Regions from separate parts of the Nonomuraea sp. NPDC050451 genome, predicted to be linked through region 2. Evidence: riboswitches for the same ligand, from Rfam matches in the RefSeq annotation. Region 2 holds a riboswitch; each other region holds the start of a gene.
The links. A riboswitch is a leader RNA that binds a small molecule or an ion and turns the genes downstream of it on or off. The one in region 2 is predicted to bind thiamine pyrophosphate.
Positions count from the first base shown of each region.

Region 1: it holds a riboswitch for thiamine pyrophosphate, as region 2 does, so the genes downstream of both, ACIBI9_RS51645 (purine-cytosine permease family protein) here and tenA (thiaminase II) in region 2, are expected to answer to the same signal.
Region 3: it holds a riboswitch for thiamine pyrophosphate, as region 2 does, so the genes downstream of both, thiO (glycine oxidase ThiO) here and tenA (thiaminase II) in region 2, are expected to answer to the same signal.

Region 1 is NZ_JBITHZ010000032.1:44,349-48,822, forward strand. It holds gene ACIBI9_RS51625 (TenA family protein) at 1-92, shown strand, start outside; gene ACIBI9_RS51630 (Fpg/Nei family DNA glycosylase) at 139-1,017, shown strand; gene ACIBI9_RS51635 (winged helix-turn-helix transcriptional regulator) at 1,023-1,433, shown strand; gene ACIBI9_RS51640 (rhodanese-like domain-containing protein) at 1,430-1,753, shown strand; TPP riboswitch at 1,806-1,925, shown strand; gene ACIBI9_RS51645 (purine-cytosine permease family protein) at 1,913-3,244, shown strand; gene ACIBI9_RS51650 (methylated-DNA--[protein]-cysteine S-methyltransferase) at 3,201-3,782, opposite strand; gene ACIBI9_RS51655 (ATP-binding protein) at 3,877-4,474, shown strand, end outside.
Region 2 is NZ_JBITHZ010000063.1:2,678-7,151, forward strand. It holds gene ACIBI9_RS64555 (BTAD domain-containing putative transcriptional regulator) at 1-435, shown strand, start outside; gene tenA (thiaminase II) at 416-1,123, opposite strand; TPP riboswitch at 1,115-1,210, opposite strand; gene ACIBI9_RS64565 (hypothetical protein) at 1,333-3,447, opposite strand; gene ACIBI9_RS64570 (MFS transporter) at 3,508-4,474, opposite strand, start outside.
Region 3 is NZ_JBITHZ010000001.1:548,165-552,638, forward strand. It holds gene pknB (Stk1 family PASTA domain-containing Ser/Thr kinase) at 1-878, opposite strand, end outside; gene ACIBI9_RS02455 (thiazole synthase) at 984-1,739, opposite strand; gene thiS (sulfur carrier protein ThiS) at 1,732-1,923, opposite strand; gene thiO (glycine oxidase ThiO) at 1,929-3,044, opposite strand; TPP riboswitch at 3,034-3,152, opposite strand; gene ACIBI9_RS02470 (NAD(P)/FAD-dependent oxidoreductase) at 3,206-4,375, shown strand; gene ACIBI9_RS02475 (Rv2175c family DNA-binding protein) at 4,406-4,474, shown strand, end outside.

The DNA.
Region 1 (4,474 bases), on a different contig from region 2:
TGATCGACGAGGTCGGCCCGGACCCGGCGCGGGCCGAGGAGCTGTTCGCCGAGGGGATGGCGCACGAGCTGGCCTTCTGGAGCGTGCCGTAGCCGTCCACAGGCTGTGGACGGCCGGACGCGCACGTACCCTGGGGACATGCCGGAACTTCCCGAAGTGGAGTCGCTCACCCATTTCCTGCGCGAGCGGGCCGTGGGCCGTACGGTCCTGGGGGTCGACGTGGTGGCCATCCAGGCGCTCAAGACGTTCGACCCGCCGGTGACCGCGCTCGGCGGGCTGACCATCACCGGCGTGGCGCGGCACGGCAAGTTCCTCGACCTCGACTGCGACGGCCTCCACCTGGTCATCCACCTGGCCCGGGCGGGGTGGCTGCGCTGGCGCGACGACCTTTCGGGCGCGAAGCCCGTACGTCCCGGCAAGGGTCCGCTCGCGGTACGGGTCCGGCTGGCGCCCGACGAGGAGGGCCTGGCACCCGGGTTCGAGCTGACGGAGGCGGGGACGCAGAAGCGCCTGGCCGTCTACGTCACCAAGAACCCGGACGACGTCCCCGGCGTCGCCGCACTCGGCCCCGACCCCCTCGACGAGTCCTTCACCGTCGACGCGCTCAAGCGCATCGTGGGCGGCAACCGCACCCAGATCAAGGGGCTGCTGCGCGACCAGAAGATCATCGCCGGCATCGGGAACGCGTACTCGGACGAGGTGCTGCACGCGGCCAAGATGTCCCCGTTCAAGATCGCGGCCACGCTGACGGACGCGCAGATCGCCGACCTGCACGAGGCCATCATCGCCACCCTGGTGGAGGCGGTGGAGCGGGCGCACGGGCTGGCGGCCAAGGACCTCAAGGCCGAGAAGAAGTCGGGACTGCGGGTCCACAACCGGACCGGGCAGCCGTGCGACGTCTGCGGCGACACGATCCGCGAGGTGTCCTTCGCGGACTCCTCGCTGCAGTACTGCCCCACCTGCCAGACCGGCGGCAAGCCCCTCGCCGACCGCCGGCTGTCCCGCCTTCTCAAGTGAGCCCGATGGAAGAAGACACGGTGGAACCGCTCGACGACTACGACGTGCGCCAGTGGGACACGCGCGAGGACTGCGAGGTACGCCAGATCCTCGACCGCATCGCCGACAAGTGGTCGCTGCTCGTGATCGCCCTGCTCGACTGCCAGAGCCTGCGCTTCACCCAGCTCCGCCGCGAGATCGACGGCGTCAGCCAGCGCATGCTCAGCGTGACCCTGCGCCAGCTGGAGCGCGACGGCCTGGTCAGCCGCACGGTCCACCCCGTCGTGCCGCCCAGGGTGGACTACGCGCTCACGCCGCTCGGCCGCACGCTGCACGAGACCATCAAGTCGCTGGTCACCTGGACGGAGGCGCACCAGGAGGAGATCGCCGCGGCGCGTGCTGCCTACGACGCCAGGCGCGAGATGATGGAGTCATGACCGTTCCTGAGATCGAGGCCAATGCCGTTCCCGCAGACGCTTACCTGCTCGACGTCCGTGAGCAGGACGAGTGGGTCGCGGGGCACGCCCCGGAGGCCGTGCACATCCCCATGACCCAGATCCAGGGTCGGGTCGACGAGGTGCCCGGCGACCGCACCGTCTACGTCGTCTGCCGGGTGGGCGGCCGGTCCCTGCAGGTCGCGGCCTGGCTCAACCAGCTCGGGCGCGACGCCGTCAACGTCGGCGGCGGCATGCAGTCGTGGGAGTTCGCGCGCCGCCCGATGGTGAGCGAGACCGGGCAGCAGCCGTTCGTGGCGTAAAGGCGCACTGTGGCGGTTTTGCCGTCACTAAGGCATGATGAGGGCGCCAACTGCAGATCGTCGCGGGAGCTCGGGGTTCGCCGGGCTGAGAGGGCAGCAAACAGATCCGCTGCCGACCGCCTGAACCTGTCCGGATAATGCCGGCGTAGGGAGTGTGCGATGACGCATGTCGTCGACGAAGTTCCGCTGACTCTTGAAGGCAGGCCGCCGAAGACCCTGGGCGTGCTCGACCAGGGTGCGCTCTGGGCGAACCTCGGTGTCAGCCTCCTGGGCTTCTCCGGAGCGTCGCTCCTGCTCAATCCCCTGGGCAACGCTCCGCTCAGCCTGACCGCCGCGCTCCTGGCGACCGTGGTCGGCAGCCTGATCGGCACCGCCATGGTGGGCCTGTCCGCCGTCCCCGGCACCCAGACGGGGCAGCCCGCGATGGTGCTGCTGCGGGGCCTGTTCGGGGCGCGGATCTCGTACGTCCCCACGGTGCTCAACATCGTCCAGATGCTCGGCTGGGCCGCCTTCGAGCTGTGGGTGATCGCCAAGGCGGCCAGCGCGATCTTCGGCGCCGTGCCGTACCAGGTGTGGGTGGTGGCGGCGGGGGTGCTGACCACCGCGCTCACGATCTGGCCGCTCGGGTCCGTCAGGCTGCTGCGGCGGTACGTCACCATCGGCGTGATCGTGTCGATGGTGTGGTTCGCCTGGTTCTTCCTGACCAGGGCGCCCGCGCACACGGGCGGGTCCTGGACGGCGTTCGCCCCGGCCGTGGACTACGTCATCGCGCTGTCGGTGTCGTGGGTGCCGATGGCGGCCGACTTCGCCCGGCACTCCAGGTCGAGCAGGTCCGCGTTCACCGGTGTGGTCGGCGGCTACTCGCTGGCTCAGGTGGCCTGCCTGGGCCTGGGCGTGTTCGCAGTGGCCATGGCGGGGGCGGGCAAGGTGGCGGCCGATCCGACGTCGGTGTTCGGCCCGTTCGTGGCGGTGCCGCTGGGCGCGCTGTTCTTCGCGATCCTGGTGCTGCGCGAGACCGACCAGTCCTTCGCCAACGTCTACTCCACCACGGTCTCGCTGCAGAACCTGATGCCGCGGGTGGACCGGCGCGTCTTCTCCATCGCCATCGGCGTGCTGAGCGTCGCGATCGCCCTGGTCGTGGACGTCAACTCGTACGGGGCGTTCCTGGGGGTGATCGGGGCGGTCTTCGTGCCGATGTTCGCGGTGCTGGCCGTGGACTACTTCGTGCTCGGCGGCTCACGGAGCTGGAACACCGCGGAGCGCGCGCCCTCGCGCTGGTCGAGGCTGGTGCCGTGGGCCCTCGGCTTCGTGGCGTACTGGCTGACGACCTCCACGCTCACGGTCAAGCCATGGGACGGCTTCTGGCAGGGGGTGCGCGACGCCATCGGCTTCACCCGGCAGCCGTGGATGAACGGGGCGCTCGGCGCGGCCATCGTCGCCGGGCTGGTCACCCTGCTGATCGGCTGGTCGACACGCGCTTTTCGACGTTGAGCAGGTGCTGCTTGGCGGCCGCGCCACCCGCGTAGTCGCCGAGCGCGCCGTCCTCGCGCACCACCCGGTGGCACGGCACGATCACGCACACGGGGTTGGAGGCCAGCGCGTTGCCGATCGCCCGCAGCGCGCGTGGCCTGCCGATGCTCGCGCCGATCTCCTCCAGCGTCGTGGTGGTGCCGTACGGGACCGCCATCGTCTTCTGCAGCACCGTGCGGGCGAAGGACGTCGCCAGCGTCAGGTCGACGGGCGTGGTGAACGCGCGCAGGCGGCCGGAGAAGTAGGCGTCCAGTTCCCTGCGCACCGGGTCGAGCCGGCGCGCATCCGGCCCGATGAACGTGCCCACGTGCCTCGTGATCAGCTCGAACACGGCGTTTTCCGGCTCGAAGCTGCACGCCGCGATGCCCTTGCCGGTGACCGCGAGCACCAGCCGGCCGACGGCGCCGTCATAGGTGCCGAACGCGATGTCAGGAGGTGTCTCACCTCGATAGGTGCTGGAGGTCACGCGCAACAGGGCATCGAGATCGCCGCTCGACATGCCACCAGCCTCCCCGCCGCCGAGAATCACCGTGACCGCAGCGTATCGGACGGATCGCCCGACGCACTCACCACGCCACGTGCACTATGGAGGAGTGGGGGACGAATGGGCCGGTAGTGACGACGAGATAGCTCGCGCTGCCCTCGCCGGTTCGCCCAACGCCGTCGTGGTCGTCGACCGTGATCAGAGCGTTCTGGTCTGGAACGAGGCGGCAGAGCGGCTGTTCGGGTGGACGGCGGAGGAGATGCTCGGGCGCCGGGCGCCGATCGTGCCGGGCGAGCTGACCGCCGAGCACAACGCCGTGCTCGAACGCGTACGCACCGGCGGCCAGGTGTCGGTCCGCACCAAGCGTTTACGCGACGACGGGACCGTGCTCGACGTGCGCGTCGACATCAGCGCGCTGCGCCTGGGCAGCGCCGTGGCCGGATATGTCTGCGTGCACCACCTCGCGCGGGCCGACCAGGTGGCCAAGGACCGCATGGCGCGCCGGGCCAGGCTGGTGCGCCGGCTCACCGACGTGGTCGGCGACATCAACTCGGAGCTGGAGCTGTCGGCCGTGCTCGACCGGATCTCGGCCAGTCTGACGGAGCTCACCGGGGCGGACGCGGGCGGGTTCGTGCTGATCGAGGGCGAACGGTTACGGCTGGTCAGCACGTACCAGCTGCCGGAGGCCATCAGAGGCACCACCACGG
Region 2 (4,474 bases):
GACCTGCGGCAGGCGTCCAGGTGGCTGGGGGACGCGCTGCGCCTGGCCGAGGAGCTCGACGACGCCCACCGCGAGGGCTGCGTGTCGATGCAGCTCGGCCGCATGTACGACCTGTTCGCCGAGTCGGACCGGGCCATGCGCTACCAGGGGCACGCGCTGGACATCTTCGAGGCGCTCGGTGACCGCCACTGCGGCGCGTACGCGATGCGGAACCTGGGCGGGCTCCAGGTGGCGAGGGGCGACCGTTCGGACGGCTCCGACCAGTTGGAGCGCTCCCTGGTGATCTTCCAGCAACTGGGGGATCGCAGCGGGGAGGCGGACACGTACCAGACGCTCGGCGAGCTGTACCGCTCGTCCGGGCGTGCCGCGCTTGCCACCCATTACCTGCACCAGGCCCGCGAGCTGCGCCGGGAGCTCAGCGAGTCGTTCGCGTGAGGGCCGGCTGGAGCCACTGGCCGGTGGGCCAGGTCTCCAGGCGCCAGGCGCTGTCCCAGAACATCCACTCGTACTCGGTGGCCCGGCAGAACGCCTCGTCCATCGCCCGGCGGGTCTCGGGGTCGGCGGTCTCGGCCAGCCGGTCGGTGATGGCCTTGGCCTGCTCGACCGAGGCGGCGAAGGCGGGGTCGGAGTAGGTGCCGATCCAGGTCCGGTACGGGTGGTCGGCCGCGCCCGCCGTACGTTCGAGCAGCGCCGCGCCGACGTCCTGGTAGACCCAGAAGCACGGCAGCACGGCGGCGGCGAGCACGGGCAACGGGGCGGCCAGGGCGGTGGCCTGGAGGTAGGAGGAGTAGGCCAGGCAGGTCGGCGAGGTGGCGACGGCCGCCGTCTCGCCGGCCGTCAGCCCGAACTGCTCCAGGTAGCCGGTGTGCAGGGCCCGCTCGACGACCAGCGCCGTGTGGGCGCTCTGCGCGAAGAACGCGGCGTCGGCCGGGGCGGTGGCGCGGGCCGAGGCGGTCGCGAGGACCTTGGCGTAGGCCACCAGGTAGCGCCCGTCCTGGACGAGGTAGAACGCGAAGCGCTCGCGGTCGAGGGTGCCGTCGCCGAGCGCGGCGTTGAACGGGTGGTCGTGGATCGCTTCGAGCAGCGTGGCCGTGCGCGCCCAGATTTTCTCACAGAAGGTCACCGATGACGTCCCTTCGCTAGTGCGAACTAGATCAGGTTCGACGGGTGTGATCTCAGCCCGGCAGCCCGGGCACCCCGCGTCGCGGCCAACGCTAGCAGAAGGCACGGTCCGGTCGTGAGGGAGGCTCGGGAGCTAGATAGCCAAAAGGCCCATAAGGCCTCGAACAGAAGGAAGCTCTCGAATTGCCTCACGACCGGAAGACGAACGTATCAGGCGGGGATCAGTTCGTGCAGCGTACCGGCCGTGTAGACGCGCGACTCCGCCGGGAGGCCGGCCGGCGCCTCCAGCCCGATGTAGGTGGTGTGCGCGGCCGTCGAGCTCTTGGCACGCAGCAGGTCGGCCAGGTAGCGCACGCGCAGGTAGTCGCGTTCGACGATGGAGCGCACCAGCAGGGAGGCGCTGACGCGGTTGCCCTCCACCTGGTTGAAGCCGGGGTGCCCCTTCAGGTAGAGGTGCAGCCACTTCACCAGCCAGCCGCCGTCGGCGCCGCGCAGGAAGACCAGCGGCAGGGCGATCCGGCCGGAGCCGCGCAGGTCCGACTTCATGCGCACGGTACGCGGCTCGAACGGCCTGCCCTCCTGCTCGGCCTCCCTGGTCATGTAGCCGAAGAACGCCTCGGCGGCCTCGTCGAACCCTTCCCCGGCGTAGATGTTCACCTGCGGGATGATGATCGGCTGGGTCGCGGCGGCGAGCCGGATGTCGACGAACTCGGACGCCCCGTCGGGCGCCTCGGTGAGGTCGCCGGAGTACTGGGCGAAACCGTTGGTGTAGTTCGTCCAGGAAATGTGCGTCGGGTTGTCGTAGGTGGCGTCGAGCATGAGCGCGGACAGGTCGTAGTCGGTACGCTGCCCGGCCTCGTGCCAGTGGACGAAGAACCTGAGCAGTTCGCCGTCCACCACCGACACCGAGCCCCGGGGCAGCATGCCGAGGCCGGGCACGACGGCCTTGCCGGACAGCGGCAGGGCGACGTCCAGCACGTCGGGGTCGACGATCAGCTCGCCGGGGTCGGGGAGTCGACGGGCGATCTCCTCGTCCAGGATGGCCAGCGCCCGCGCCAGGGCCTCCTCCTCCAGCGGCGAGCGGGAGTCGGGGGCCGCCCACGCCCTGCCGTGCCGGTTGACGAAGACGCGGCCCGCGACGGGGGCGAGCCGGTTCTGCAGGTGCTCGCGCAGCGACAGCAGGACGCGGCCGGAGGCGCCCGAGGCGGCCCCTTCCACGGCGTCCAGCACGGCCGTCGTGGACGGGCCGGTCCGCAGCAGGTGGTCGAGGCGGCGCAGCAGCGCGCCGGGCGCCTTCTCCAGCAGCTTCACCGCCTCGGCGGTACGGCCCGACGACAGGGCGGCCTCGACCCGGCCGTCCAGGCTCGGAGCCCGGCGGGCGCCCCTGGCCGTTTCGAAGACGTCCCGGGCGCGCGGGAACTGCGGGTACTCGTGGGGGTGCAGCCGTTCGCCGAGCCGCTTCCACTGCTCCCGGTGGCGCGGCACGTCGCCGAGCTTGGCCGGGGCGGCGACCGCGTCCAGGGCTCCCAGCAGGGCGCGGCGCTCGGCCCGGCGGAACGAGCGGAACCTGGTGGGCTCGGCCAGCGTGACATCGCCGCCGGAGCAGCCGCAGGCGAGCCGGAGCACGTCGGTCACGGTGTCGACCAGCAGCGGCCGGCCCTCGGCCAGGCGGACCTCGTTGACGATCGCGCGGTTCTCACGCACGGGGATACGCTCGGGCTCGTCGGCGCAGAACCCGGCCAGCAGGCGCAGCGCGTCCAGGTCCTCGGCGGCCAGGGGCACTTCGGAGCCCGCCAGCGAGAAGTAGAGCTCCCGCGCCTCCGACTCCAGGCTCCCGCCCAGCTCCAGCACGGTCACCCGGTCCCCGGCCAGCGGGATCAGCTCGGCGTGCGCCGCCAGCAGGTCGGCGTAGGTGTGCTGGTAACGGCCGTAGCCGGGCAGGGAGAGCAGGTTGAGCGTCGGGCTCTGGACGCCGGCGGCGGCGACCGGGTCGAGCAGGGCCTCGCGCAGCAGCCCTGCCCAGAACTCCAGGGTGTCGGGCACGTTCTTCGGAAAGTCGAGGAAGTAGGCGTTGTGCCGGACGTGGTCACCCACGAGAGTGCGGACGGCGGCCAGAATGCGGACGCCGAGGTCGACCACGGTCTCGCCGCGAAGTGCGGACAACCGCTCGAGCAGCGTCGCCGAGCACGTGAAGCCGACGCTGAGCAGTGCCGCGTCGAGCTGACGGGCGGCGGTCTCCCCCCAGCCGGACGCGGGGCCGGCGGGCGCGGCGCCGATGGGAACGCGCAGCCGCCGGGCGATGACGAGGCTTTCCAGAGTGTCCACGAACGGCACCATATAGCCGGGACACGCCCGAACGCGGGGGGTTTTCCGCGCCCTGGCCGGTCAGGGGCGAGGGGCCGCTTCGCGCATACCGCCCGGGCGCAGCACGCCCGCCAGCGCCAGCGCGAGCAGGACCCCGGCACCGCCCGCCACCGCGATCGCGGGCCCGGGCGCGATCACCTCGCCGAGCACGCCGACCAGCGCCGCCCCGGCCGCCTGCCCCGTCATCAGCCCGGACGACTGCAGCCCGAACGCCTGCCCCCGCACCTCCTCGGGCACCGACTCCACGAACCGCCGCTGCAACCCCAGCTGGTACGACAGCCCCGCGGTCGCCACGGCGGCCAGCACGGCGGCCCACGCGATCCCCGGCCCGAGCGCGAACCCCAGCCAGGGCACGCCGAGCAGCACCGCCAGCGGAAACGACAGCCGCTCCCGCAGCCCCGGCGCGGCGAACCTGCCCACCGCGAACTCCCCCGCCGCCATCCCGCCGGCCGCCGCCGCGAGCACCACCCCGGCCTGCCCCTGCCCGCCCAGGTAGGGCACGACCATGGCCTCGGCCCCGGCCAGGCACACGCACGGCAGCCACCCCGCCAGCAGCAGCCCGCGTACCCGCCCGTCGGCCAGCAGCAGCCGGTTGACCCGCAGCGTCTCGCGCACGGCGCCCGCCCGCGCCCCGCCCCGGGCGGGCCGGTGCGGCAGTCCGGCCCGCAGCACCACGGCGGCCACCGCGGCCAGACCCGCGGTCGTGGCCAGCGCCCCCGACGGCCCGGCGACGGCCAGGAACGCGCCCCCGGCCGCCAGCCCGGCGATCTGCGCGCTCGCGGAGGCCACGTTCAGGACCGAGCGCCCCAGCACGAACGCGTCGCCGGGCAGCACGTCGGGCAGCATCGCCGCCCGCGCGGCGAAGAAGACCGGCGTGAACAGCCCCGTGACCAGCACCAGCGCCAGCATCGCCCAGATCGGCAGCCCCGCGTACGCCAGCAGCAGGCACGTCACCGCCCTGACCACCTCGCCGGTCACCATCAGCGCC
Region 3 (4,474 bases), on a different contig from region 2:
TGGGCGTGTGAGGCCGGCGGGTTGGTCAGGCGCGGCAGCATCCGGTGCGCGTCGACGGCGGCCACGAGCATCGCGGTCGCGTCGGCGGGGCGCTGGTCCGGCTCGCGGGCCGTCGCCTGGGCCACCAGCGTGTCGATCAGCGGCGGCACGTCGGGGACGACCGACGACGGCGCGGGCACGGTGTCGTGGACGTGCCGGTAGGCCACCGACATGGGCGTCGCGCCGTCGTACGGCTGCTGGCCGGTGACCAGCTCGAACAGCATGATGCCCGCGGCGTAGACGTCGCTGCGCACGTCGGCGGCGCCGGTGGTGACCTGCTCGGGCGCCATGTAGCCGATGGTGCCGATCATCACGCCGGTGCGGGTCTGGTTGGTGGCCTCGATGGCCCGGGCCAGGCCGAAGTCGACGACCTTGACCCGGCCGTCGTCGGTCATCAGGACGTTTTCCGGCTTCACGTCGCGGTGGACCATCCCGGCCTGGTGGGCCGCGCCGAGGGCGGCGAGCACCGGGATCATGATCTCGAGCGCCTCGCGGGCGGGCAGCCTGCCGCGCTCGCGCAGGATGTCGCGCAGCGTCTTGCCGGGCACGTACTCCATCGACAGGTAGACGACGTCGTTGTCGGTCCCCTGGTCGAAGACGTGCACCACGTTGGGGTGGGAGAGGCGGGCAACCGACTTGGCCTCGCCGATGAACCTCCGGACGAACGCCGGGTCCTCGGCCAGCGAAGGGTGCATGACCTTCAGCGCCACCGTCCGGTCCAGGCGGACGTCCAGCGCGAGGTAGACGGTCGCCATACCGCCCCGGGCGATCCGGCTCTCGATGCGGTATCGCCCATCGAGGAGCCGCCCGACCAGGGGGTCCGCAGTCGTCGTATCCACCCCGCTGAGTTTACGGGCGTTTTGCCACTGGGAGGGCCCCACCGCCCGAAACCGATGCTGAGACGTTCCCGTTGGAACGTCCCAGCTCCCCACGCGTCACTCGGGTCAGGGAGTCATCGGCGAGGAGGCCTCGGCGTAGCGCCTGCGCGGGATGCGGCCCGCCAGTCGCGCCAGCCGTCCGGCCTCCACGGCCTGCTTCATGGCGACCGCCATGAGATCGGGCCGCTGCGCCCTGGTGACCGCCGTGGCCAGCATCACGGCGGCGCAGCCCAGCTCCATCGCCAGCGCGGCGTCGCTGGCCGTGCCGATGCCCGCGTCGAGCACCACCGGCACGGACACGGCCTCCACGATCAGCTCGATGCTGTGCGGGTTGCGGATGCCGAGACCCGAGCCGATCGGCCCGCCCAGCGGCATGACGGCCGCGCAGCCCGCCTGCTCCAGCCGCCGCGCCAGCGCGGGGTCGTCCCCGATGTACGGCAGCACCACGAACCCGTCGGCCACCAGCCGCTCGGCCGCGTCGAACGTCTCGATCGGGTCGGGCAGCAGGGTGCGCTCGTCGGCGATGACCTCGACCTTGATCCAGTTGGTGCCGAGGGCCTCCCTGGCCAGCCGCGCCGTCAGCACGGCCTCGCCCGCCGTGAAGCAGCCCGCCGTGTTGGGGAGCACCTTGATGTCCCGCTTGCGCAGCACGTCCAGGACCGAGCCGGGGGCGTTCGGGTCGACCCGCCGGATCGCCACCGTGGTCAGCTCGGTGCCGGAGGCGGCCAGTGCCTGGTCGAGCACGTCCAGCGAGGGCGCGCCGCCGGTGCCCATGATGAGCCGGGAGGAGAAGCTCTCCCCGGCGATGATCAGATCATCCACCTTGCACCGCCGTCAGAACCTCCACCCGGTCACGGTCGCTGAGCGCCGTCGTCTCCCACGAGCTCCGCGTGACCACCTCGTCGTTGACGGCCACGGCCACTCCGGTGGTGGCCGTGGTCAATGTGCGTACGGCCTGCGCCACGGTCGTGCCGTCGGCCACCTCGTGCGAGGTCCCGTTGATCATCACAATCATGAAATTTCCCGAAATCTCCCAGGTGAGCACATTGCCGCGAGCTCGCCCTCCTCGCCCAGCAGGATGTCCGCCGTGAGCGGCGACAGGAGCACGCCGCCCCGGTGATGACCGGTGGCCAGCGCCAGCCCCGGGGTGCCGCTCGGGCCGATGAGCGGCAGGTTGTCCGGCGTGCCCGGCCGCAGCCCGGCCACCACGTCGGCGACCTCCAGCTCGGTGACGCCCGGCACCAGCTCCCTGGCGTCGCGCAGCAGCTCGTAGAGCCCGCCCGCGGTCACCCTGGTGTCGAAGCCCATCTCCTCCTGCGTGGCCCCGACCACCAGCTCGCCGTCGCCCCGGGGGACCAGGTAGACCGGCGTGCCGTGCACGGTGCCGCGGACGCACCGGGTGAGCAGCGGCTGCGGGGAACGCAACCGCATGATCTGCCCCTTGACCGGCCGCACCGGCACCTCGGCCAGCCCGGCGCTCCACGCCCCGGCCGCCAGGACCACCCGCTCCGCCCGCAGCTCGGCTCGCCGGTCGTCGTCGCCGGACGGCTCCAGGCGTACCCCTGTGACCCGGCCGCCGTCGCGCAGCAGCTCGCCGACGCGCGCCCGTACGAGCCGGACTCCCCGCCGGTCGAGCGCGGCGAGCAGCGCCGCCGTCACGCGGCGCGGGTCCACCCACGAGTCGCCGGCGGCCAGCAGCCCGCCGCGCACCGAGGGGGCCAGCATGGGCTCCAGGCGGCGGCACTCGCGGCCGGTCAGCCGCTGGACGGGCAGCTCCAGCTTCTCCAGGTAGGCGGCCAGCTCGTCCAGCGCGGCCAGGTCGTCCGCCCCGAACGCCACGTCGAGCGTCCCCTCGGAGCGCAGGTCCAGGGCCTCGGCGCCCGCCAGCCCCGCGTCGGCGGCCAGCTCGACGGCGAAGGCGGGCCAGCGGCGCAGCGACGCCACGCCGAGCCGCAGCAGCGGCACCTCCGTATAGGTGACCTCGCTGACCGGCGCCAGCATCCCCGCCGCCGCGTGCGAGGCGCCCGAGGCGGGGGCCGGGTCCACCAGGGTGACGGGCCGCCCTTCGCGGGCCAGCCGCCAGGCCACGGAGAGCCCGACGACCCCGCCGCCCACGATCACATCCATCCGCGCTCCCTTCGCCGGCATGATCCGGATCAGGTGTCTTGCGGTCGAAGGCCCGATCGGCAGCCTTCCTCTCAGCCCGGTCACGGCCGGACTCCCGCGCGTCTTACGCCCCCAGCCTACGGCCTCGCTGCGACGCCCGGACACCGGCCCACGTTAGGGTCATGAACGTGAACAAAGTCGTGGTGGTGGGAGCGGGCCTGGCCGGAGTGCGCACCGTGGAGGCGCTGCGCGCACGGGGGTTCGGCGGGAGGATCACGCTGATCGGTGAGGAGCGGCATCGCCCCTACGACCGTCCACCGCTGTCCAAGGCCGTGCTGTTCGGCGACGCCGACACCAGCTACGTCGACACCGACCTGGCCGCGATCGACGTGGAGTTCCAGCCGGGGGTCAGCGCCAAGGCGCTGCGCGAGGGGGTCGTGGAGACCACCGAGGGCGAGATCGGCTACGACGGGCTGGTCATCGCCACCGGCGCCGAGCCGATCAGGCTGCCCGGCGACGGCCCGCAGCACGTGCTGCGCACGCTCGACGACGCCCACGAGCTCAGGGCCGTGCTCGTCCCCGGCGCCCGCGTCGCGATCATCGGCGCCGGCTGGATCGGGGCGGAGGTGGCCACCGCCGCCCGCCGTGCCGGGTGCGCGGTGACCGTGATCGAGGCCGGCCCGGCGCCGCTCGCGACGGCCGTCGGCGCCGAGATCGGGGCCCGCACCGAGCGCTGGTACGACGGCATCGACCTGCGGCTCGACACCATGGTCGACTCCGTGGACGAGGGCGGCGTGCGGCTGGTGGGCGGCGAGTTCGTGGACGCCCACGTGGTGGTCGCGGGCATCGGCGTGCGCCCGGCCGTCGAATGGCTCACCGGCGCCGACATCGACCTCCACAACGGCGTCGTCGTGGACGAGTACCTGCGCGCCTCCCTCCCCAACACGGTCGCCGTCGGCGACTGCGCCGCCTGGTGGTCGCGCCGCTGGCAGACCAGGCTCAGGGTCGAGCACTGGGACACCGCGCTCAACGCCCCCGAGGTGGCCGCCGCCAGCTTGCTGGGCGAGGACGTCGCGTACGATCCCGTTCCGTACTTCTGGTCGGAGCAGTTCGGGCACATGGTGCAATATGCCGGTCATCATTCGGCAGGAGAGCGCTTGATCTATCGGGGCGAGCCGGAGGGAAAGTGGTCGGCCGTCTGGCTCACGGCCGACGACGTCCTCGCCGCGGTGCTCGCCGTGGACCGGCCGCGGGACCTCGTACAGGGGCGCAGAATCATCGACGCGGGACATCGTCTCCACACGGAACGCCTGGTAGATCCAGAAGTTCCCCTACGAGATTGTGTTGTTTGAGCAAGCACGGCATGTGGTAGTTGTGGTTTCGTGACGCTTTCTGTTGCACAGATCGACCGGGAGACCGACCAGCTCGTCGACGAGTGGCTCACGCTCCCC